One region of the Dietzia sp. JS16-p6b genome, then DNA from elsewhere that is predicted to be linked to it. Evidence: predicted binding sites of a transcription regulator. Region 1 holds the regulator's gene; the other holds the start of a gene.

Region 1 (11,508 bases):
CGACCTCAGGCTCGACCTGGCGGAGAAGTCACCGGCGAGGTATCGGGAGCTCACCGCACGGCTCAAGGAGTCGGAGGCGACCGTGGCACAGGCGACGGCGGCACTGCGCGGGCGACCGGGTGGGGCGAGGACGTCCCGGGATCTGCGATGGATGCTGGCGGAGTATCGCGTCGGACTCTTCGCACAGTCCCTGGGCACCTCGCGCCCTGTCTCCGCCGAGAGGATCGAGAAGGCGGTGACCGCCGCTCTCTCCCGCCGGACCGGGAGGTGAGCCCACGACGCCCGCCTCGCTACCTCTCGCTCACGAATCCGGGGTTCGCCCAGCCCCGCGGGCCTGAATCACTCGGTCCACCCGATCCACCCTCGCCAGCACGTACCGTTGCATCGCGACGGGCACAAGGTGCACGCCGATGCCGAGTACCACCACGATCACCGCGCTCCGCCAGGCGCCGGCGAACACGAGTGGGATGGCCACCGCGGCGTGGATCCCCGCGCCCACCCCGTGGGCGACCAGGCTCTGCGTGGCCCTGGCGCGAATCTCCACCAGCCCAGTCCGACCATGGCACGAGTTGACGCGTCGCCCGAGAGCGCGATTCCATCCGACCCGATCCAGCGCACGGAGTACGGAGGGGATACCGAACAAGCGGGCGCGGTGAATCGTCCGCTGCGTTGTAGCGGTCACCCACCTCGGGATCATCGCTTCGGGCACGGGGCCCATAACGCCCAGGATCCCGAGGACACCGGCCGAGAACGCCCACGGGAATACCGGGTGGTGAGGCCCGATGACCAGCCAGGCGCTCACGACGAACGGCACCAACAGTGACGCGCTCGCAACCACCCGGAGCATGGTCTGAGAGTAGATCACTGCCGCGGAACGGGGCTCAGCGCGGCGGGCCCGCGCTCGTCGCTACGACGAAGAACCCTCGCTCACCGGTGAGCGGCGTGGCGCTCTCTGAGTGCGATGATCTCGCGCTCGAAGTCTGCTGCGGAACTGAACTGCTTGTACACGGAGGCGAAGCGCAGATAGGCGACCTCGTCGAGATCCTGGAGAGGTCCCAGGATGGCCAGTCCGATCTCATGAGCGGGAACCTCGGACGCCCCGCCGGCCCTGACCGCATCCTCGACCTGCTGAGCGAGCCGCCGGAGCGCGTCCTCGTCGACCGACCTCCCCTGGCAGGCGCGGCGCACGCCGCGGACCACTTTGTCCCGACTGAAACGTTCCGTCACGCCGTTGCGTTTGAGGACGGTCAACAGCGGTGTCTCAAGGGTGGTGAACCGGTGTCCGCATTCGGGGCACTCGCGTCGACGCCGTATCGCCTGCCCCTCGTCGACCGACCGCGAATCGATCACCCGAGAGTCCTCGTGGTGACATATGGGGCAGTACATTCCAGCTTCGCCATTCGTCGACCTGGTTCGAACCGGTCCACCGGCCGGAGCCGACAGCGGTGCGAGGGCGACGGGCCGCCGTCCCGGGACCATTCTAGAAGGCGATGCCGTGGGTCACGCGTAGGCGGGCCCGCCCACGAGGGCCAACGCCAACAGCATCAGGATTCCGAAGACGATGCCGCCGACCACCAGCGCCCAGGTCGGCACGTCGTCCACCACCGGTGCAGCCGGTCTCGCCTCCACCCCGCACGCCCTGACCTGACCCGTGGACGCCGTCCGCACGCTCACCCGGCGACCGGGTGCCACCGACCGCGTGGGCACCTTCCGGCCACGGTCGAGGGTGCGGGTGACGGACGGGACCTCGGCAGGGACGCGCGTCCCCTCCCTGGGTGAATCGAACCGGTCGTGCGCGGTCGCACACACCTCCGTCCACGGGATGGACGGACGCGATCGTTGCTGCATTTCCAGGACGGTCATGACCACTCCCCACTCGATACTCCGTGCGAACCGGATTCGCACACTCGTGTGACTACTTGTGCACATCTGTTCGAACCCGAACGTGCCTAGAGTTGTATCACGCGGGTCCGACAGAGTCGACACCTGCGCGCGAATTCTTCGAACACCTGTGTGGCGCCCCCGCCCGGTCCGACGTAGGGTGTACACAGAAAGAGACGTCGAACACCCATTCGCTGAAGGGACCGCCGCATGCCCAAACCAGACTTCGAGGCCCTGACGACACGCCAGAAGAGCGTGCTGTTGCACATCCACGACACCGTCAAGGAGAGGGGTTATCCGCCGAGCATCCGGGAGATCGGTGATGCGGTCGGCCTACAGTCCACCTCCTCCGTGGCCCATCAGCTGCGGACCCTGGAGAAGAAGGGCTTCCTGACCCGCGACCCCCACAAGCCGCGGGCGGTCGACGTCCACGGCGTCCCCGGTCAGCGATCGCGGGGGCGACGTGCACCCGCGCAGGAGGACGTACGGCCCGGCGGAGCCGTCGAACCGGTCTACGTCCCGGTCCTGGGGCGGATCGCGGCCGGCGGTCCGATCCTCGCCGAGCAGGCTGTGGAGGAGGTATTCCCCCTGCCCTCCGACCTGGTGGGATCAGGAGACCTGTTCATGCTCAGGGTTGTTGGCGAATCGATGATCGACGCCGCGATCTGTGACGGCGACTATGTGGTGGTCCGTCGGCAGAATGTCGCCGACAACGGCGAGATCGTGGCGGCGATGATCGACGGCGAGGCCACGGTCAAGACGTTCCGCAGGGATTCGACCGGGGTCTGGCTCCTGCCCCACAACCCCTCGTTCCGTCCCATCCCCGGAGAGCACGCGACGATCCTCGGGAAGGTCGTGACCGTCTTCCGCAAGCTCTGAGCCTGTGCCGATGGTGCGTCGCCTGACCTCACCCGGCCGAGGCGGGAACCACGATCGCGACGTGCGTCAGGGCAGATCGGACCCTCACGGCGCTCTGGTCAGGCGACCCCGTCACGCCGGTCGGGGACGCGATACTCGTCGAGTTCTCCCGCCACTGAGGCGGGGAGTCGAACCTCTATCCGGGTTCCGTCCTTCGTGTGATCCTCGGCGACCACAGCGCCCTCCGCGTGGACACGGGAGACCACGTCTCCCCTCGTGAAGGGGATCTCGAGCGTGACCCGCGTGTCCCCCGAGGCGACCACCCCCATGATCCTCTCGAGGAGTTCGTCGACACCCTGACCCGTCGCCGCCGACACGAACACCGCGTCCGGTAGCGCGTGGTGCAGCTCCGTCAGCACGACGGGGTCGGCCACATCGATCTTGTTGATCACCACGAGTTCGCGGGGCCTCTCGGCGTGCTGCTCCTCCACGACGTCGTTGATGACTGTCCGGACGGCGTCGATCTGGCGCAACGGGAACGTGTCAGATCCGTCCACCACGTGCAGGAGGAGCTCGGAATCGACGACCTCTTCCAACGTCGACCGGAACGCCTCGACGAGCTGCGTCGGGAGGTGCCGGACGAATCCGACGGTGTCGGTGAAGACCACCACTCGCCCATCGGGGAGCTCGGCGCGCCGGGTCGTCGGGTCCAGGGTCGCGAACAGTGCGTTCTGGACCAGCACTCCCGCGCCCGTCAGTCGGTTGAGCAGACTCGACTTGCCGGCGTTGGTGTACCCGGCGATGGCGATCGACGGCACCGGGGTCGCGCGCCGTCGATGACGCTTGGTGTCGCGCGCCTGCTTCATGCCCTTGATCTCCCGGCGGAGTCTGGCGGTGCGCTCCCTGATCCGACGGCGGTCGGTCTCGATCTTCGTCTCACCGGGGCCACGGAGCCCGACGCCACCGTTGCTCCCCGCCCTGCCGCCGGCCTGCCGGGAGAGCGCCTCGCCCCAGCCGCGCAGCCGCGGGAGCATGTACTCCATCTGCGCAAGCGAGACCTGGGCCTTGCCCTCACGACTGGTGGCGTGCTGGGCGAAGATGTCGAGGATCAAGGCGGTGCGGTCGATCACCTTGACGTTGACCACCTTCTCGAGGGCGATGAGCTGGCCGGGTGTCAGTTCACCGTCGCAGATCACCGTGTCCGCGCCCGTCGCGGCGATGACGTCCTTGAGGGTCCTGGCCTTACCGGAACCGATGTAGGTGGCGGGGTCCGGCTTGTCGCGCCGCTGGATCAACGCATCGCAGACCTCCGAGCCCGCGGTCTCGGCGAGCTGGGCCAGCTCGGCCATGGCGGCCTCCGCCTGCGCTGACGTGCCCTCGGTCCAGACCCCGACCAGGACGACACGCTCCAGACGGAGCTTGCGGTACTCCGCGTCGTTGACATCCTGGAGCTCGGTCGACAGGCCGACGACTCGGCGCAGCGACGAGCGCTCCTCGAGCTGGAAGTCTCCGACCGAAGGGTCATGGTCTCGTGTGGCCCGGTCAGGGGCGGCGTCATCGATAGTCATCCACGAGCATCATCTCACAGATGCGTCCACGACGCCTCCGCGAACGGAGCCGGGCGTCACCCTGTGTACCACCCGTGCGCGACGAGCTCGGACGGTCCGGTGAGGGTCGAACCGGAACCGGTCAGGGTCACCCCGACCTCGCCCCCGGGGACGGAGACCAGGACCTCGCCCGTGGCCTCTCCGGCGTCGGCCAGAGCCGCGACGGCGGTGGCGACGATGCCGGTGCCGCAGGACATCGTCTCCCCCGATCCCCGCTCATGGACGCGCATCGACACCCGTCCGTCCACCAGCGGGGTGGCGAACTCCACGTTGACCCCCTCGCCGAAGAACGCGGTGTCGTAGACCGGCGCCTCGTGCACCGGTAGGTCGCGTAACCCCGCGGCCCCCAGACCCGGGACCACGCACGCGAGGTGCGGGTTGCCCATGTCCACGGCGAGGCCCGCGTACACGCGTCCGGCGAGTTCCGCCGAGGACACCCCGAGGAGCACGGGTTCACCCATGTCCACACGGACCACGGCGTGGGTGTGGTCGTGGTGGAGGATGTCGGCGGGACGGGGACCGGACCGGGTGCCGACGGCGATCCGGCCGACCCCGGCACGGCCGGTCGCGACGAGGGCGTGGGCGAACACCCTCACGCCGTTGCCGCACATCTCCGCGATCGAACCGTCCGCATTCCGGTAGTCCATGAACCAGTCCACGGCATCGACGCCGTCCGGCAGAGCGGGGAGGACGCCCCGGTCGACCAGGGCACCGGCCGTGGCGATCCGGAGTACCCCGTCCGCGCCGAGTCCGCCCCGCCTGTCGCACAACGCCCTCACCAGGTCCTCGTCGAGCCCCAGTTCCGCCCGGTCGTCGGGCAGGATCACGAAGTCGTTGAGAGTTCCGTGACCCTTGATGAAGGACAGTCCCTCGGACGGTGCGGTCACAGGCGTGGAGGTCATGGCATCCGAGTCTAGCGACCCCGGCACCCCGTTCCACCCTGCGGAAAAGTCGGATGATCACAGGGCTCGTGAGCACTAGAGTCGTCTGCAGGAACGGTCCCTATGTGAGGAGAGCATCGATGTCCGAACGCATCACTGTCGGCGGTATTCAGGTCGACGAGGTCCTCTACGACTTCGTCAACACCGAGGCGATCCCCGGCACCGGGGTCGATCCCGACGCGTTCTGGGCGGGTGCCTCCGAGATCTTCACGGATCTGGCCCCCCGCAACCGTGAACTGCTCGAGACCCGCGACGCGTTGCAGTCCAAGATCGACGCCTGGCATCACGAGAACCCTGCCCCGATCGACCAGCGCGCGTACACGCAGTTCCTGCGGGACATCGGCTACCTGGTGCCCGAGCCGGATTCCGTCTCCGTCACCACGGAGAACGTCGACGCGGAGATCGCGACCGTCGCCGGACCCCAGCTCGTCGTCCCGGTCATGAACGCCCGCTTCGCGATCAACGCCGGCAACGCCCGGTGGGGATCGCTCTACGACGCGCTCTACGGCACCGACGCGATCCCGGAGTCGGACGGGGCGGAACAGGGCACGGGGTACAACAAGGTCCGCGGCGACAAGGTGATCGCCTGGGCCCGCGAGTTCCTGGACGACGCCGTTCCGCTGGCGTCGGGCAGCCATGTGGGCTCCACCGGATACGCCGTCGTCGACGGCAGTCTCCAGGTGACCGTCGCCGACGGATCGACCACCGGCCTGAAGGCCCCGGAGAAGTTCGTGGGGTACCTCGGTCAGGCCGCCTCCCCGTCGTCCGTCCTGCTCTGCAACAACGGGCTGCACATCGAGATCCAGATCGACCCGGACTCCCCGATCGGTTCCACGGACTCCGCGGGCGTCAAGGACGTCGTCCTGGAGTCCGCCGTCTCCACCATCATGGACTTCGAGGACTCCGTCGCCGCCGTCGACGCCCGGGACAAGACCCTGGGGTACCGCAATTGGCTGGGCCTCATGAAGGGTGATCTGTCCGAGGAGATCACCAAGGGCGACAAGACCTTCACCCGTGTCCTGAACGACGACCGGGTCTTCACCGCTCCCGACGGCGCGGGCGAGGTCAGGCTCCACGGCCGCTCCATGCTCTTCGTGCGCAACGTCGGTCACCTGATGACCAACCCGGCGGTTCTCGACGCCGACGGCAATGAGCTGCCGGAGGGGATACTCGACGCTCTCATCACCTCCCTGGCGGGGATGCACGGGATCGCCGAGGGCAACGAGCGCGGGAACAGCCGGCACGGGTCGATCTACATCGTCAAGCCCAAGCAACACGGACCCGACGAGGTCGCGTTCACCACCGAGCTGTTCAGCCGGGTCGAGCAACTCCTCGGCCTGCCGGCGAACACCCTCAAGGTGGGGATCATGGACGAGGAGCGCCGCACCTCGGTCAATCTCGCGGCCTGCATCGCCGAGGCCACGGAGCGCGTCGTCTTTATCAACACCGGATTCCTCGACCGGACGGGCGACGAGATCCACACCTCCATGGAGGCCGGGCCGATGATCCGCAAGGGCGAGATGAAGTCCGCCCGGTGGATGACCGCCTACGAGGACTTCAACGTCGACACAGGTCTCGCGTGCGGACTCCGCGGCCGAGCGCAGATCGGGAAGGGCATGTGGGCCAAGACCGACCTCATGGCGGAGATGCTCGCCGAGAAGATCGGTCAGCCCCGCGCCGGCGCGAACACCGCGTGGGTGCCCTCCCCGACAGGCGCCACGCTGCACGCCACCCACTACCACCGGGTCAACGTGATGGCCCGCCAGGAGGAGCTGCTCGCCGGCGGCGCCCGCGCGAGTGTCGACGACATCCTCACGGTGCCGCTCGCACCGGACACCACCTGGTCGGACGCCGAGAAGAAGGAGGAGGTCGACAACTCGTGTCAGACCATCCTCGGCTACGTGGTCCGCTGGGTCGAGCAGGGAATCGGTGTCTCGAAGGTGCCGGACATCCACGACGTCAACCTCATGGAGGACCGCGCCACCCTGCGGATCTCCTCGCAGATGCTGGCCAACTGGATCCGCCACGACATCATCACGGCGGACGACGTCGAGGACTCGCTCCGACGGATGGCCGAGATCGTCGACGGGCAGAACGCCGGTGACGAGGCGTACCGGAACATGGCGCCGGACGTCGAATCCTCGATCGCCTGGCAGGCGGCCCGCGAGCTCATCCTCGAGGGGACCCGCCAACCGTCGGGCTACACCGAGCCGATCCTGCACCGCCGCCGTCGCGAGTTCAAGGCGGCCAACGGGCTGTAGACCGGTTCCCACCCGGCATCTCGCGGGACCCGCCACCCGCACCCCCGGGTAGCGGGTCCCGCGACCGGCCGGTCCGGCCGATCAGGGGTGCAGGTGGGCCACCGCGGCCCTCAGGATGTCCACCGCGGCGTCGCGGCGCTCTTCGGTGAACCTCGCCTCGGGACCCGACGCGGACACGGCGACCGCGGCGGCGCCCGCCCCGACCGTGATCGCGACGCAGCGGACCCCCTCTTCTTGTTCCGACTCGTCCGTGGCGAATCCCACGCGCCGGATGCGCTCGAGTTCCTCGATCAGGGTGTCCGGCTCGACGATCGTGGAGTCCGTGTACCCGGGCATACCGGTCCTCGCGAGCATCGCGCGGACCTCGTCGTCGTGGTCTCGGGCGGCCAACGCCTTGCCCACCGCCGTGCAGTGCACGTGCACCCGGCGTCCCACCTCGGTGAACATCCGCATCGAATGCGGTGACGGTACCTGGGCGAGGTACACCACGCCGTCCCCGTCGCGGACGGCGAGGTTGGCGGTCTCGCCGGTCCCCTCGACGACGGCCTCGAGGACCGGTGTCGCCCACGACCGCGTCGCCTGTGCCGCCACCTCACCGATCCGCTGCAACCGGGGGCCGAGCAGATAGTCGCGGCGGGTGTCCCGACGGAGATGACCGGTCTCGGCGAGGGTCCCGCAGAGTCGGTGGACGGTCGCCGCGGCCAATCCGGTATCAGCGCACAGTTCGCCGAGAGTGGCGCGACCGCCTCGGCGGGCCAGCGAGTCGAGCAGGGCGAACGCCCTGTCCACCGACTGGACACGTCCTCGACCAGCGTTCGGTGAGCTCACCGCTGCACCCCGTCCAGGATCTCGAGCGCGGCGTCCAGGGGCGTCCGACCACCGGCAGGTGCCCCGTCGACCGGACGGGTGTCGGTGTCGATCCACCTGATGCGGTGATCACGCCCGAACCAGGACCGCTGCCTGCGGACGTAGCGTCGGGTGCCGATCACCGTCCGCTCGCGGGCGCGGGCCACTCCCCCCTCGTCGATCGCCAGGTCGTCGTCCATCTCGTCGAGTACCTGCGCATACCCGATCGCCCGACGGGCCGTCACGCCCTCGAGCAGTCCGAGTCCGACGAGCCCTCGCACCTCCGCGACCAGCCCGTCATCGAACATCCGGACGGTACGCGCCTCCAGCCGTTCATCCAGTTCTCCGAGCGCGCAGCGGAGGCCGAGCAGGCGTGTGCCCCACCGGGGGTCGCCGATCGTCGGCCTGGAGGCGGAGAACGGCTTCCCGGTCAGTTCGATCACCTCCAGTGCCCGCACCGTCCGGCGGGGATCAGTCGGCAGGATGGACCGCGCGGCCTCGGGGTCCACGCGGCCGAGCTCGGCGTGCAACGCCTGTACCCCGATCTCCTCGAGGCGCCGTTCGTAGGAGGCCCGGACCTGCGGGTCGGTGTCCGGGATGGCCCAGTCGTCGACCAGTGCCTGGATGTACATCATCGACCCCCCGCACAGGATCGGTACGCGCCCGCGTCGCCGGATCTCGGCGACCTCGCGTTCGGCCTCGCGACGGAAATCGGCGACGCTCGCGGTCTGCGTCACGTCGAGCACGTCGAGCCTGTGGTGCGGGATCCCGCGCCGGAGGGACAGCGGCAGCTTCGCGGTGCCGATGTCCATGCCCCGGTACTGCTGCATGGCGTCGCAGTTGATCACCTCCCCGCCCAGCCGCTCCGCCAGATCGAGGGCGAGCTCGGACTTCCCGGTCCCGGTCGGCCCCACCACGGCGACCGGTACTGGGCCGCTCACTCCTGGTCCCCCGCCGCCGCGGAGTCCGAGGACGACAAGGCCCATCGAGCACTGTGGTACCCCACCCCGAAGGGGGCCCACGAGATCGACTCCACGGCCGCCCGGTGCCCCACCAGCCCGGAGAGCTCGAGCCACGCGGGCCTGCTCCACCACCCCACCGCCTGCGCCACCACGTCCCCGGGATCCGGGAGCGGACCGCCGTTCCGTAACCACCCGGTCAGGTCGGCATCGAGGGCGACGCCGCGCGGATCCTCGGGGACGGGCGCGCGGGGGGAGAGCGACGCGGGGCCGTCGGCCACGACGACGACGAGGGTGTTCGCGCTCTGGAGCCGTGGGAGCCGCCCGGCAGCGGTGACTCCGACGAAGGACCGGGGCAGGTCGATCCCGGCCCGGTCGAGCAGCCACCAGGCGATCAGCGCGGCGTCGGGGACCTCCTCGTGATCGGCCTGCGGTGCCCCGGGCCGCCCGACTGGCACCTCCGCGCCCCATCGCACCAGGGACGAACTCACGTCACCGATCGTCCGGCCCGCGGTATCCGTTCCCCGCACCAGAGCGCTGTCGACGCCGGCCCCGGCGGCTCTGAGCATCGCCACCACCGCGTCGACCTGCGCGGCCGACTCCCCTGCCGCTGCCCCTGACAGCTCGGGCACCAGGACCGGTGCTCCGGGTACCACTACGACAGAGGTGCTCACACCGAGAACCTTACTGACCACCACCGGAGCCCGACCTCAGGACTCTGCCGGACTCGCGGAAGATACCCCGGCGCCCGGGCAGAGCTTGGTACACACTAGGGGGATACCGACCCCTCACGGGGCCGGTGAGGCGACGACCGGTGGGATTTTCCGGCGATGGTGCCGTGTCACGCGGCGGGACGAGATGAGGACCAGATGAGCGACCAGTCACCGACCAGCCCCGGTGTGGCGAACCCCGGAGCGTCCGCACCGACCCCCGCGCCGACGCCGGGCCCGCGCCCCGGTGCGCCCTCGCCCGCCGCCCTCGCCCGGAAGGCTGGACCGCGGGCGTCGGCGACCCCGGATACGCGGATCGCCCGGGCGTCGGACCCGTCCGAGTGGGGACGGGTCGACGCCTCCGGCGCGGTGTTCGTCAAGACCTCCGACGGAGAGCGGCAGGTGGGATCCTGGCAGGCCGGCGCTCCGGAAGAGGGCCTGGCACACTTCGGCCTCAGGTACGACGATCTGGTGGCCGAGGTCATGCTCCTCGAGGCCCGTCTCGAGTCTCACCCGCAGGACGCGCGCAAGACGCGCGCGTCCGCCGAAACGCTCGCCGAACAGCTCCCGACCGCGGCCGCGGTGGGCGATCTCGACACCCTCGCGGCCCGGCTGGTGACAGTGATCGAACGGTCCGGCGCCGTCGAGGCCGAGGCGCGCCACCGTAAGGAGGAGGAGCGCGCGACCGCGATCGCACGCAAGGAGGCGCTGGCCGTCGAGGCCGAGGAGATCGGGGAGTCCTCCACCCAGTGGAAGGCCGCCGGCGATCGCCTGCGGGAGATCCTCGACGAGTGGAAGACCATCCGAGGTATCGATCGCAAGACCGACGACGCCCTGTGGAAGCGCTTCTCCAAGGCGCGCGAGGCGTTCAACCGTCGCCGGGGTTCGCACTTCGCGGAACTGGACCGCAATCGGGCATCGGTGAAGCGGGTCAAGGAAGAGCTGGTCGAGCGCGCCGAGGCGATCTCGGGCTCGACCGACTGGAATGACACGGCGACCGCGTTCAGGCGGCTCATGGACGAGTGGAAGGCCGCGGGCCGCGCACCCCGCGAGGCCGATGACGCGCTGTGGAAGCGGTTCAAGGCGGCCCAGGACACGTTCTTCGACGCCCGCCATGCCGCGGCCGCCGAGAGGGACGCCGAGTTCGCCGGCAACGCGGATGCGAAAGAGGCGCTGCTCGCCGACTACGCGGGCCGGATCGATCCCCAGAAGGACCTCACCGCCGCGCGCACGGCCCTGCGGGAACTCCAGACCCGCTGGGAGGAGATCGGCAAGGTCCCGCGGGAGCGGATGGGAGAGCTCGAGGGAAGGATCCGGGCGCTGGAGAGGTCCGTGTCCGATGCGGCGGATGCGGAGTGGCGACGGACCGACCCCGAGGCCAAGGCCCGCGCCGCCCAGTTCTGGGTGCGCGTGGACGATTTCGAAGAGCAGGCGGCGAAGGCCGA
Region 2 (11,508 bases), 590 kb from region 1:
CAACTCGGCGCGGTACCCGGTGCGCTCCAGTACGGCTTCGACCAGGGCGCCGACGTCGGGGGCCGAATCCTCGCCTCCGGGGTGGTCTGAGCCGGCCATGCCCCCACGCAGCTCATCGAGCAGCGAGACGAACCCCGCGATCGCCTTGGCCGATCGCGTCGGCAGCAGCGCCACCCTGCCCTCGGCGGCGTCCCGCAGGGCTTCTCCGAAGCCGATGGCCCGCTGTTCGGCGTGGACCACCACACAGGCCTCCGCGCGGTCGCCGATCCCCCGCCGCGGCGTGTTGAGGATGCGGCGCAGAGCCACCGTGTCGTCCGGGTTGGCGAGCACCTTGAGGTAGGCGACCACGTCGCGCACCTCCTTGCGCTCGTAGAACCGGGTGCCCCCGACGACCCTGTAGGGCAGTCCCAGGCGGACGAACACGTCCTCGATCACACGGGAGGAGTTGTTCGTCCGGTAGAACACCGCCACGTCGGAATACCCGGCCACCCCGGAGTCCACGAGCCGGTCGATCTCCCCGGCGATGAACCGCGCCTCGTCGTGTTCATTGTCCGCCACGTATCCCACGAGCAACTCGCCGGTTCCCTCGTCGGTCCAGAGGTTCTTCTCCCTCCGGCCCGGGTTGCGGGAGATCACGGCGTTGGCGGCGGAGAGAATCGTCTGGGTCGAGCGGTAGTTCTGTTCCAGCAGGATTGATCGGGCGTCCGGGTAGTCGTGCTCGAAGTCCTCGATGTTGCGGATGGTGGCCCCGCGGAAGGCGTAGATGGACTGGTCGGCGTCTCCCACCACGCAGAGTTCGGCCGGTGCGACCCCGGCCGCGGCGTCGTCACCGGTCCCCGCCGCCCCGCCGACCAGAGTGCGGACGAGGATGTACTGGGCGTGATTGGTGTCCTGGTACTCGTCCACCATGACGTGGCGGAACCGGCGCCGGTAGTAGGCCGCCACCTCCGGGTGCGACCGAAGCAGTGCCACGGTCTCCCCGATCAGGTCGTCGAAGTCGAAGGCGTTGGCCGCCTGTAGCCGCGCCTGGTACTCGGTGAACACCGCCGCGACCGTCTGCCCGGTCCGGTCCGAGTCCTCCATCGCACGATCCATGGCCTCCGACGGCTCACGGAGTTCGTTCTTGTGGTTCGAGATGGCCGCGGCGAGCATCCGCGGCGTGAACTTCTTGATATCGAGGTTCTGCTCCTTGGCGATCATGCCGAGCAGGCGACGGGAATCGTCCGAATCGTAGATCGTGAAGTTGGAATTGCGGGTACCCAGGAGCGCGGACTGGGCGCGCAGGATCCGCACGCAGATCGAGTGGAACGTGGCCACCCACATCCGCTCGGCGTGGGAACCCACCAGGCCGGAGACCCGCTCCCGCATCTCCGCGGCGGCCTTGTTGGTGAACGTGATGGCGAGGATCTGCCCCGGGTGCGCGCCCCCCTCGGCCAGCAGGTAGGCGATCCGCCTGGTCAGCACGCTGGTCTTACCCGAGCCCGCGCCGGCCACGATCAACAACGGGCCGCCGCGGTGCGTGACCGCGGCGACCTGCTGTGGGTTGAGCCCGTCGAGGAGGGGCGAATCGACAGAGGTGCGGCTGGCTGGAGCTGAAACGCTGGCTGGAGCGGAGGCGGAGTGGGTCATCGTGGTGTCCAATCTACCCACCCGCTCCGACAGCCCGATCTCAGCGCGGGCGGTCCCCCATGAACTCCTCGACCTGCGCTGCCGTCGCCGTCAGAGTCGGATCGTTGTCCAGGTAGTGCTTCGTCTCGCGGACGATGAGACCGGAGAGGACCAGGAGTCCGATGAGGTTCGGGATGGCCATCAGGCCGTTCATCACGTCGGCGAAGTTCCACACAACCTCGAGCTCGACGACCGCACCCACGAACACCACGCACGTGAAGACCATCCGGTAGGGAATGACCCCCCCGGCGCCCACGAGTCGCTCGACACACCGCTCGCCGTAGTACGACCAGCCGAGGATCGTCGAGAAGGCGAAGAACGCGATCGCCACCGCCACGAGCTTGTCGCCGTACGGCATCGCCTCGGCGAACGCGTCGGCGGTCATGGTGCCGGCCGTGTCACTCCCCCGCTCCCACACCCCGGAGGTGACGATCACCAGGCCGGTGAAGGTGACGACGATGATGGTGTCGATGAAGGTCTGGGTCATGGACACCAGGCCCTGACGGGTCGGGTGGGTGGTCTTGGCCGCGGCGGCCGCGATGGCCGCGGAGCCCATACCGGACTCGTTGGAGAAGATGCCCCGCGCCACGCCCATCTGGATGGCGTACATGATCGCGGCACCGGCGAAGCCACCCACCGCGGACGTGCCGGTGAAGGCCTCGGTGAAGATCTGCCCGAACGCCCCGGGGATCGCGTCGGCGTTGAGCACAAGGACGACCATCCCGCCGAGCAGGTACAGCACGATCATCAGGGGGACGAACCCTGCCGTGACCCGGCCGATGGACTTGATGCCGCCGAGAAGGACCGCACCGGTGAGGACGAACAGGATCACGCCGGAGGCCACGACGGGGATGCCGAAGGAGTTGTCGAGCTGGGCCGCCACCGCGTTGCCCTGCGTCATGTTTCCGATGCCGAAGCTCGCCAGGACCGCGAACACCGCGAAGACGAGAGACAGGACGAGTCCCACCCGGGCGCCGGTCCGGCCGAACAGATCGGCGAATCCCCGGTGGAGGTAGTACTGCGGACCACCGGACTGCTCGCCACGGGCGTCGGTCACGCGGTACCGCACCCCCAGGAAGGCCTCCGAATACTTGGAGGCCATTCCCACGAGGGCGGTGACCCACATCCAGAAGAGCGCGCCGGGCCCGCCCAGGGAGATCGCCGTCGCGACACCGACGATGTTGCCCACGCCGACCGTCGCGGCGAGCGCGGTGGTCAACGCCTGGTACTGGCTGATGTCACCCGCGCCGCCGTCGTCCCGGCGCCGGAGCAGCCCCAGGTTGAGCGCGGGGCCCAGTTTGCGGAACTGGATCGCGCGCAGCCTGATCGTGAGGAACAGGCCGGTGCCGAGCAGCAGCGGGATGAGGACGAATGGTCCCCAGATCACGGATCCGATGTCCGCGAGAAGCGTGTTCAAGTTGTCCACGGGCGGCAACATTAGACTGTCCTGAGGGTCCAGCGGAAGAGAGTGGGATGATTACGACATGAACCCTGACCCCGCCGGCACGGACGATCCGTTGTCCGAGGCCCAGATCCAGGAGCTCCGTCTGGAGATCGACCGGTTGGACGCAGAGATCCTGGACGCGATAGTCCGCCGCAGCGAGATATCCAAGCGCATCGGCCGCACGCGGATGAAGTCCGGCGGCACCAAGCTGGTCCACACCCGCGAACTCAAGGTCTACGAGCGCTTCTCTTCCCTCGGCCAGGAGGGGCAGACCCTCGCGGGGATGCTCCTGCGCCTGGGTCGCGGGCGACTGGGCTGAGACCCGGACCGACGCGTCCGGCGGTGGAGGCGAACCCCAACCACGTGTGGTGGTTGTTCGCCCAGCACCAGCCCACCTTCGGGGCCCCCTTGCTCTCCCGACCGTCGCGGCCCGTCCCCCCGCTGATCCACAGTGCCGGGGTCCGGGCGTCCAGCGCTCCGTCGGCCTTGCGCCTGCGCGACCCGATGCACATGAAGCACCTGCCGGGTTCGAGCATCTCCGGCTGTTGGAGCAGCCAGCTCACCCCCTCGGAGATGGTCAGCGGAGTGCGCCCCCGCCGGGCGAACTCGGCGTGCGCGTCGGTCGGGGTCCAGCCCAGCATGTCGTCGTCACGTGTCACGTCATCGACCAGGTAGAGCGGGGCGTCCGGCACCCGGACGTCGTCGGTCGGTGTGAACTCGGCCAGGTCGGACATGTCGACCACGACGAAACCGGCCCTGCCCTCACGTCGCAGCAGGCTCACGAGTTGAGCGGTGGGAACGAACGAGGGGTGGACCGCCAGCACCGGCCTTCCCACGGCCACGTCGGCGGGGAGTGACGCGGCGTGCTCCCGCAGCCGCCCGGCAGTGATCCCGGCGAGCCCGGGCACGCCCAGCTCGACCAGTCGTTCCACCTGGGCCGAGACGGAGGAGTCGGACGGAGGAGTCATGGGGGTCACGTGTGTGGAACGGACAACGCGGCCCCCGTATTCCCGACTAGCCTCGCATACGGACGGCGGGCGACCCCCGGGCGGCGAGACTGGGCAGGAGCGGTTATGACGGACATCAGCACGACCCCGCAGTGGTCGGACATCGAGGGCCTCGTTCCGATGATCGGTGGCGTGACCCTCCGCGAGTTGTTCGCCGCCGACCCGGAGCGGGGTCGCCGCATGACGGTCACCGCGGGCGACCTACACATCGATCTGTCCAAGCACCTGGTCACCGACGAGGTCATGAGCGCGCTGACCGAGCTGGCCCACGCCGCCCGTCTGCCGGCGCAGCGGGCCGCGATGTTCCGGGGTGACCGGATCAACACGACCGAGGACCGATCCGTCCTCCACACCGCGCTCCGTCTCCCCGCCGACGCCGAGCTCGTCGTCGACGGACGGGACGTGGTGGCCGACGTCCACGGGGTCCTCACCCGGATGGCCGATTTCGCCGAGCGGGTCCGCTCCGGCGAATGGACGGGGCACACGGGGGCGCGGATCGACACCGTGGTCAACATCGGCATCGGGGGCTCGGACCTCGGTCCCGTGATGGTCGACAGGGCCCTGCGCCACCTGCAGACCGCGGGCGTCCGCGCACGCTATGTCTCCAACGTGGACCCTGCGGACCTCTCGGACGTGCTCTCCGAGGTCGACCCCGCCACCACTCTCGTGGTTGTGGCCTCCAAGACCTTCACCACGCAGGAGACCATGGCCAACGCCCATGCCGCGCGCCGGCACTTCGTCGAGGCGCTCGGGTCACAGGACGCGATCGCGTCCCACTTCGTGGCGGTGTCTACCGCCACCGAGAAGGTGGCCGACTTCGGGATCGCGGCGGAGAACATGTTCGAGTTCTGGGACTGGGTCGGGGGCCGGTACTCGGTGTCGTCGGCGATCGGCCTGTCGGTGATGATCACGGTGGGACCGGCGGCATTCGTGGAGCTGCTCGAGGGCTTCCACACCATGGACCTGCACTTCGCGACCGAGGCACCCGAGCACAACGCGCCGGTCCTCATGGCCCTGCTCGGCATCTGGTACACCTGCTTCCTCGGAGCCCAGTCCAAGGCCGTGATTCCCTACGCCCAAGGGCTTCTCCGCTTCCCCGCCTACCTGCAGCAGCTCACCATGGAGTCCCTCGGCAAGTCGGTCCGGCTCGACGGCTCCGACGTCTCCTACCCCACCGGTGAGGTCTACTGGGGCGAGCCCGGCACCAACGGCCAGCACGCCTTCTTCCAGCTCCTGCATCAGGGCACCCAGCTCGTCCCGGTGGACTTCATCGGTATCGCCCGCCCGGTGACGGACCTGCCCGCCGCGGACGGCGCCGGCTCGATGCACGACATGCTCGTGGCCAACCTCTTCGCCCAGTCCCGCGTGCTGGCGTTCGGCAAGACCGAGGAGGAGGTGCTCGCGGAGGGGGTCGACCCCGAGCTCGCGCCCCACAAGGTCATGCCCGGCAACCGGCCGTCCACCACGATCCTCGCCCCGTCGCTCTCACCCGGGGTCCTCGGCCAGCTCATCGCGCTGTACGAACACGTGGTGTTCACCCAGGCCGCCGTGCTGGGCATCAACGCCTTCGACCAGTGGGGGGTCGAGCTGGGTAAGGCGCAGGCCGGCGAGCTCCTGCGGGCTCTGACCGCCGAGAGGCACCCGGGAGACGGTTTCGATTCCTCGACGGATTCTCTCGTGGAGATCTACCGCGAGGCCCGCGGTCGCCGCTGAGTCGGCCCTCCTCGCCTACGAAGGGCTCGTAGCCGGGTGTCGTACCCCGGTGCGATCATTCCCGCATGAGCACCGTCTACTGCACCGCCACCAGCCTCGACGGGTACATCGCCGACGACGAGGAGAGCCTCTCCTGGCTGTTCGCGACCTCCGGCGGGGCAGATCCCACAGGTGGCACACCGACCGAGCCCGACCCCGCGCTCCCCGCCCTCCACTTCGACCGCTTCTATTCCGGCGTCGGTTCACTCGTCTGCGGGGTCAACACGTTCGAGTGGGTGCGCCGCGACCTCACGAAGGACGGCCGACCGTTCGTCTGGCCCTACTCCGTGCCGAGCTGGGTCGTCACCCACCGCGATCTCGATCCCGTCGACGGAGTCGAGTTCGTCGCCGGTGACGTCGGCGATCTGCACCCCCTCCTGGTCGATGCCGCCGGCGGCGGGGATGTCTGGGTGGTCGGTGGTGGCGACCTCGCGGGCCAGTTCGCCGACCGGGGGTTGCTCGACCGGGTCTGGATCCACCAGTGTCCGGTCGTCCTCGGTTCCGGGCGTCCCCTGCTGCCCCGCCGGCTCCGTCTTCGCCGCCGGCAGCTCGAGGCGCAGGGCCAGTTCACAGCGATGCTGTTCGACGTGGTGGGCCCCGAGGCGCTCCCCACCCGCTGACCGGGCCGCCTACCGGGCCGTACCGCTGACCTGCGTGCACGCCTGCGCTCTCGCCTGCCCGAGTCTCGGCGATGACCAGTCCACACCCCTTGAACATTCGAACCTGTGTGTGTAGTATCGAACATACATTCGACAGGCGTCGGACACTCGATGGTGACGGGGGGTGCGGTATGGACGGCGACGAGAACCCGTTCACGGGCAGCGCTTCCCTCGGCTCCTCCGGAGTCGATCCGCTGACCAGGTTGACCACCTCGGTTCGTGCCGGCTGGGAGGCGGAGAACCGGGCCGCTGCCCGGCGATTGTCGGCCTGCTACGACCTGCTGCTCGAGTGCCTGCGCCGCGACCACTCGGGCGCCGGCCCGGAGTCCCCGCCCGGCCACGCGGTGGTCGACCCGTTCGATGTGGCCACCGGGTACGTGGTGGCAGCGATGGCCGTCTCCACCCTGCGGGCCGAATCGATGGTCTCCTTCGCCGCGGACCTGCACCAGCGCTACCCCGCCGTCCTCGCAGCCCTGGCCTCAGGGCGCCTGGACCAGCGCGCCGCCGAACTGCTGGCCCGCCAGATGGCCACCGTCGATCCCTCGGTCCTCCCGCAGGTTCAACAGGACGTCGTCGACGACTACCTGGCCGCGATCGAGGCCGGCGAACGCCGCGGGGCGCGAGCGATTCGCGATGCGGTGGACGCGATCATCGCCCGACACGACGCCGACGGCATCCGCAGGCGCAAGGAGGACGCCAGCCGTGCCCGCGGAGTGCGCATCAACAAGGGCGCCGACGGCATGTCCACCGTGTCGGCCATCCTTGCCACCGAAGAGGCGGCGGTCCTCGCCGAGGCGATCGACCAGCGCGCTGCCGAACACGCCGCCGCCGAAGCCGCCGCAGCCGCCACCGAGGGGACCGGCCAGCCGGACCCGGACTACTACTACTCCAAGGCCGAACGCCGCGCGGACGCGCTGCTGTCACTCGTGTGTGGCGACAGCCCGCAGCCCGGCAGTTCGGACCATCCCGTGTCGCCGCTGCGACCCAAGGTCACCGTGATCGCTCCCGGCAACACCGGCGCGGACAACCCCGGTGCCGACGGCGACGGGGTGCGGGTGGAGTTCACCCGGACGGGCGAGGCCGCGCTTCAGGCTCTGCTGGACATGCTGAACATCAGCGACGGTGCCAGCGTCGAGAAGGTCGACCCCCGCATCGGTGCCGCCGACGACGCCGGCCGCGGCCTCAAGTACCGGCCCGGAGCCGAGTTGGCACGCCGCATCAGGCTGCGCGACGGAACCTGCCGCCACCCCGGGTGTGCGGTTCCAGCCGATGATTGTGACATCGATCATGTCCGACCGTTCGACCACGCCGACCCCGCCCGGGGCGGGCCGACCGAAGAGCACAACCTCATGTGTCTGTGTCGGCGTCACCACCGGTTCAAGACCTTCTCCGACTGGATCTACAACCTGGAGCCCGAGGGAGGTCTCACCGTCGTCACCCCCGATGGGGCGACCATGACGACCCGACCCTCCGGGCCGCTCGGGGCCTACCGCCGCGAGCAGGCCCGCGCGGAGTCCCAGGCCTGGAATAGGCAACAGCAGCGAAACCCGGACCCGACCACCACAGGCGGTGAAGCGCGGCCGGAGCCCACTTATTGGTCTCGCCGAGCGCTCCGCCTGAACGCCGAGCGCGCCCGCGCACATGGATCGGCGGACACCCGCTCTGGCGACCACGGTCGCTGGTGGCGGCGGAACGCGCCCGTGGTCAGCACGGTCGAGCACGAGGTCCGGGCCCTACTCGACGACCTCCTCAGCCCGCCGCCCTTCTAGCAGGTCAGACGAACCTGCGGCTGACCTTCTCCGGCAGGAGTGTCAACAGGGGACCGATCGCCTTCCAGGGCTTGGCGGGGACGAGTGCCCGAGTGGGCTCGGCGTCGATCGTCCTGACCAGCGCGTCGACGCCCTCGTCGAATTCGGTCATCAGTGAGGTCTTGACCGAGCGGTTGATGTCGGTGCGGATGTACCCGGGGAGGATGTCGGTGACCTTGATGCGGCTGCCCGCGCTGTCGAGTTCGGCGTGCAGGCCCTGCGCCAGCGAGGACACGAACGCCTTGGTGGCGCCGTAGGTGTTCTGGGCCTTGGGCATACCGCGCAGGGAGCTCACGGACGAGATGAACACCAGGTGCCCCTCACCCCTCTTGTTCATGAGCTCCATCGCGGCCTCGGCCTGGTTGAGGGTGCCGATCACGTTGACCATCGCGGTCTCGCGATTGGCGTGCGCCTTGCCGGTGCCGATGGACGCCCCCTTCCCGAGTCCGGCGTTGAGGACAAAGCGGTCGATGCCTCCGAGCTCCGCGTCGAGCTCACCGAACACCCGCTCCACCGCGTCGCCATCAGCCACGTCGAGTTCGCGGACCGCCACCGTGATCGAGGGGTTGGCGGCCACGAGCTCGGCGCGGAGCTCCTCGAGGCGGTCGAGGCGGCGGGCGCACAGCGCCAGGCTCTTGCCCTGCGCGGCCCAGCGACGGGCCATACCCTCGCCGAGACCCGCGCTGGCTCCGGTGATCAGAATCGTGTTGCGGTCGGTCACAGGTTCTCCTCCGTTGGCGATGGCCCCAGTGTGGCACGCCCCGGTTGGCACGACGGGCAGCGGTAGGCGATGCGATCGAGCGAATCGCTCGGTTCATCGGGGTCGGCGAGACCACCCAGTCGGAACGTCTCCACCTGGGTCCCACACCTGCGGCAGGGTTTGCCGTCCCGCCCGTACACCCACAGCTCCCTCCCGCGGCGCGTGTCGCCGGTCGTGACCCGGACGGAGCGGTCGGCATTGGCGAGGAGCATCCGCCGGGCGAGGACCACCACCGCGCGCAGATCCGGCACCGCCTCGACGGGCTCTCTCGGGTCGAGGCCTCGCAGAAAGCAGAGCTCGGCGCGGTAGACGGTGCCGATCCCGGCGAGATTCCTCTGGTCCAACAGTGCCTCCCCGATCGTCCGGGTGGGCCGCTCACCGATTCGCCTGATCACCTCCGCGACGCTGGCGTCCGGGTCCCAGTCCCGCCCCAGGAGATCGGGGCCGAGGTGGTCGACCGCCCGATCGGCCTCGGACGGGTCCAGTGCGCGCAGCACTCCGAGTTCGGTACCCACCACCTCGACGTCACCCGCACGCAGAAGCAGCCGGACGGTGTGCGCGGGGAACCGCCACCGCTCTCCCGCACGATGGATGTGGATGCGGCCCTCCATCTTCAGGTGGATGTGCAGGGTGACCGGGTCCCGACCCTGCGCGTCGGGGCCGACGACGACGAAGAGGTGCTTGCCGCGGGACCGGGCGGTGACCACGGCCCTGCCCCGCAGGTCCACCGCTGCGAATCGGGGAACTCGCAGCTCGGACTTGTCGAGGGTCCGTCCGGCCAACGCCCGGTCGACCCGCCTGGCCGCCCTGTAAACGGAATCACCCTCTGGCACCGTCGACCCCTCTGTCCACTGTCTACTCTGTCCACCGTGTCTGCCCTGGCCGCTGTGCCCGCCCTGGCCGCTCTCCGAATCGCCGAGTTCACCATCCCAGAGCGCGGCACTCCACGACGCCGGCGGTCTCGATCTGGACTGTCGCGTGCTCGATTCCGTGGGCTTCCCGCAGGACGCGCCGCGCCTCCTCAAGGATTCCGGCGTGCTGCGCCCCGGGGGCGATCACCAGGTGGACCGTCCCGACATCCATTCCGGAGGTCAGGGTCCACAGATGCAGGTCGTGCACCCCCTCCACGCCGGGCACCGACGCGAGTTCGGACTCCACCGCAGCGGGGTCGACCCCGGCGGGCGCGTGCTGGGCCAGCACCGCGACGACCTGTCGACCGAGGATCACCGCTCGGATGACGATGAACGCGGCGATCGCCACGGCCACCACGAGATCCCACACGGTCGATCCGGTGGCCCGGATGAGCAGCGCGGCCGCGATCACCCCCACCGATCCGGCCGCGTCGGCCAGGACCTCGAGATACGCGCCGCGGACCGCGAGGCTCTCCGATGAACCGCTGCGCAGCAGGAGTAGCGAGACGACGTTGACGACCAGTCCCATCGCACCCACGATCAGCATGGTCCCGGTGGCGACGTGCGCGTCCGAACCCAACCGGCTGAACGCCTCGACCAGGACGTACACGCCCATTCCGCCCATGATGAGGACCGCGAGCGCGGAGGCGAAGATCTCCACCCGATAGTGGCCGAACGTCCGTCGGCCGGAGCGGTCCGGACGCGAAGCGATCACCGTGGCCGCGAGCACTGCGCCCAGCGCCACCACGTCCGCCCCCATGTGGCCGGCATCGGAGAGTAGCGCCAGGGAGCCGGAGATGACGCCGGCGATCAGCTCGACGACGAAGAACACCGAGGTCAGAGCAAAGGCGCACGCCAGCCTCACCCGGTAGCGAGCCCCGGCGTGGCCGGACGGTTGCGTGCTCACCGAGCCGTGCGTGTGGGCGGGGCCGTGCGCGTGGGCGGGGCCGCGGGTGTGGCTTCCGTGTGAGTGCCCTATCCCCATTCCAACGCCCCTCTCTATATATGCATTGATGCGCATATCTTAACTCGTTGGCGTGGGTGACTCAATGGCCGAGGCGTGGGGCATCACCGCCGGGGGGCGGAGTGCCTCACCGCCGGATGCGCAACCCCTTCGGCGTCGCCCCGAAACCGGCGTTCTCGAAGGCGGCCGCGACGGGCGAGGTGTGGACGGGCTCGCCGGCGATGGTGGTGACGGTGAGTGGTCCCACGGCCCCCGACTTCACCGCTGCGGCCAGCGCGGACGCGGCGAGGGCCACCGCGCCCGCGCGGTCCTCGAGAATCAGGACGGTTCGGCCACCGCGCTCGACGAACAGGACACACAGTCCGTCGACCAGCACCACGAGAGCGCCTGTCTTCCGGCCCGGACGGTGACCCGATCCACCCTCCGGGGCCTGCGGCCAGGGCAGGGCGGCGCCATACGGATTGGCCGGGTCGGTGGCGGCGAGGACTCGCACTGCCGGCTCGTCGGTGCCGGAGGGCCAGTGGGCGTCGTCGGC

What was found. The regulator LexA, encoded in region 1, represses DNA repair genes until DNA is damaged. The targets are predictions, from matches to a motif close to CGAACANNTGTTCG.
Region 2: a site for LexA is predicted at 6,610-6,623, ahead of CT688_RS11480 (HNH endonuclease signature motif containing protein). Genes of this name have one in related genera too.

The regions. Positions count from the first base shown of each region.
Region 1 covers NZ_CP024869.1:1,923,866-1,935,373, forward strand. Annotated here, with positions in the region: gene hrpA (ATP-dependent RNA helicase HrpA) at 1-271, shown strand, start outside; gene CT688_RS08745 (hypothetical protein) at 302-847, opposite strand; gene nrdR (transcriptional regulator NrdR) at 928-1,386, opposite strand; gene CT688_RS08755 (hypothetical protein) at 1,501-1,863, opposite strand; gene lexA (transcriptional repressor LexA) at 2,092-2,760, shown strand; gene hflX (GTPase HflX) at 2,859-4,307, opposite strand; gene dapF (diaminopimelate epimerase) at 4,364-5,248, opposite strand; gene CT688_RS08775 (malate synthase G) at 5,368-7,548, shown strand; gene CT688_RS08780 (IclR family transcriptional regulator) at 7,630-8,337, opposite strand; gene miaA (tRNA (adenosine(37)-N6)-dimethylallyltransferase MiaA) at 8,373-9,380, opposite strand; gene CT688_RS08790 (hypothetical protein) at 9,332-10,027, opposite strand; gene CT688_RS08795 (DUF349 domain-containing protein) at 10,223-11,508, shown strand, end outside.
Region 2 covers NZ_CP024869.1:2,512,757-2,524,264, forward strand. Annotated here, with positions in the region: gene CT688_RS11450 (UvrD-helicase domain-containing protein) at 1-1,629, opposite strand, end outside; gene CT688_RS11455 (sodium:alanine symporter family protein) at 1,670-3,106, opposite strand; gene CT688_RS11460 (chorismate mutase) at 3,153-3,431, shown strand; gene CT688_RS11465 (DUF5701 family protein) at 3,340-4,080, opposite strand; gene pgi (glucose-6-phosphate isomerase) at 4,186-5,832, shown strand; gene CT688_RS11475 (dihydrofolate reductase family protein) at 5,898-6,491, shown strand; gene CT688_RS11480 (HNH endonuclease signature motif containing protein) at 6,662-8,299, shown strand; gene CT688_RS11485 (SDR family oxidoreductase) at 8,304-9,059, opposite strand; gene CT688_RS11490 (DNA-formamidopyrimidine glycosylase family protein) at 9,056-9,931, opposite strand; gene CT688_RS11495 (cation diffusion facilitator family transporter) at 10,020-10,916, opposite strand; gene CT688_RS11500 (ATP-dependent helicase) at 11,101-11,508, opposite strand, start outside.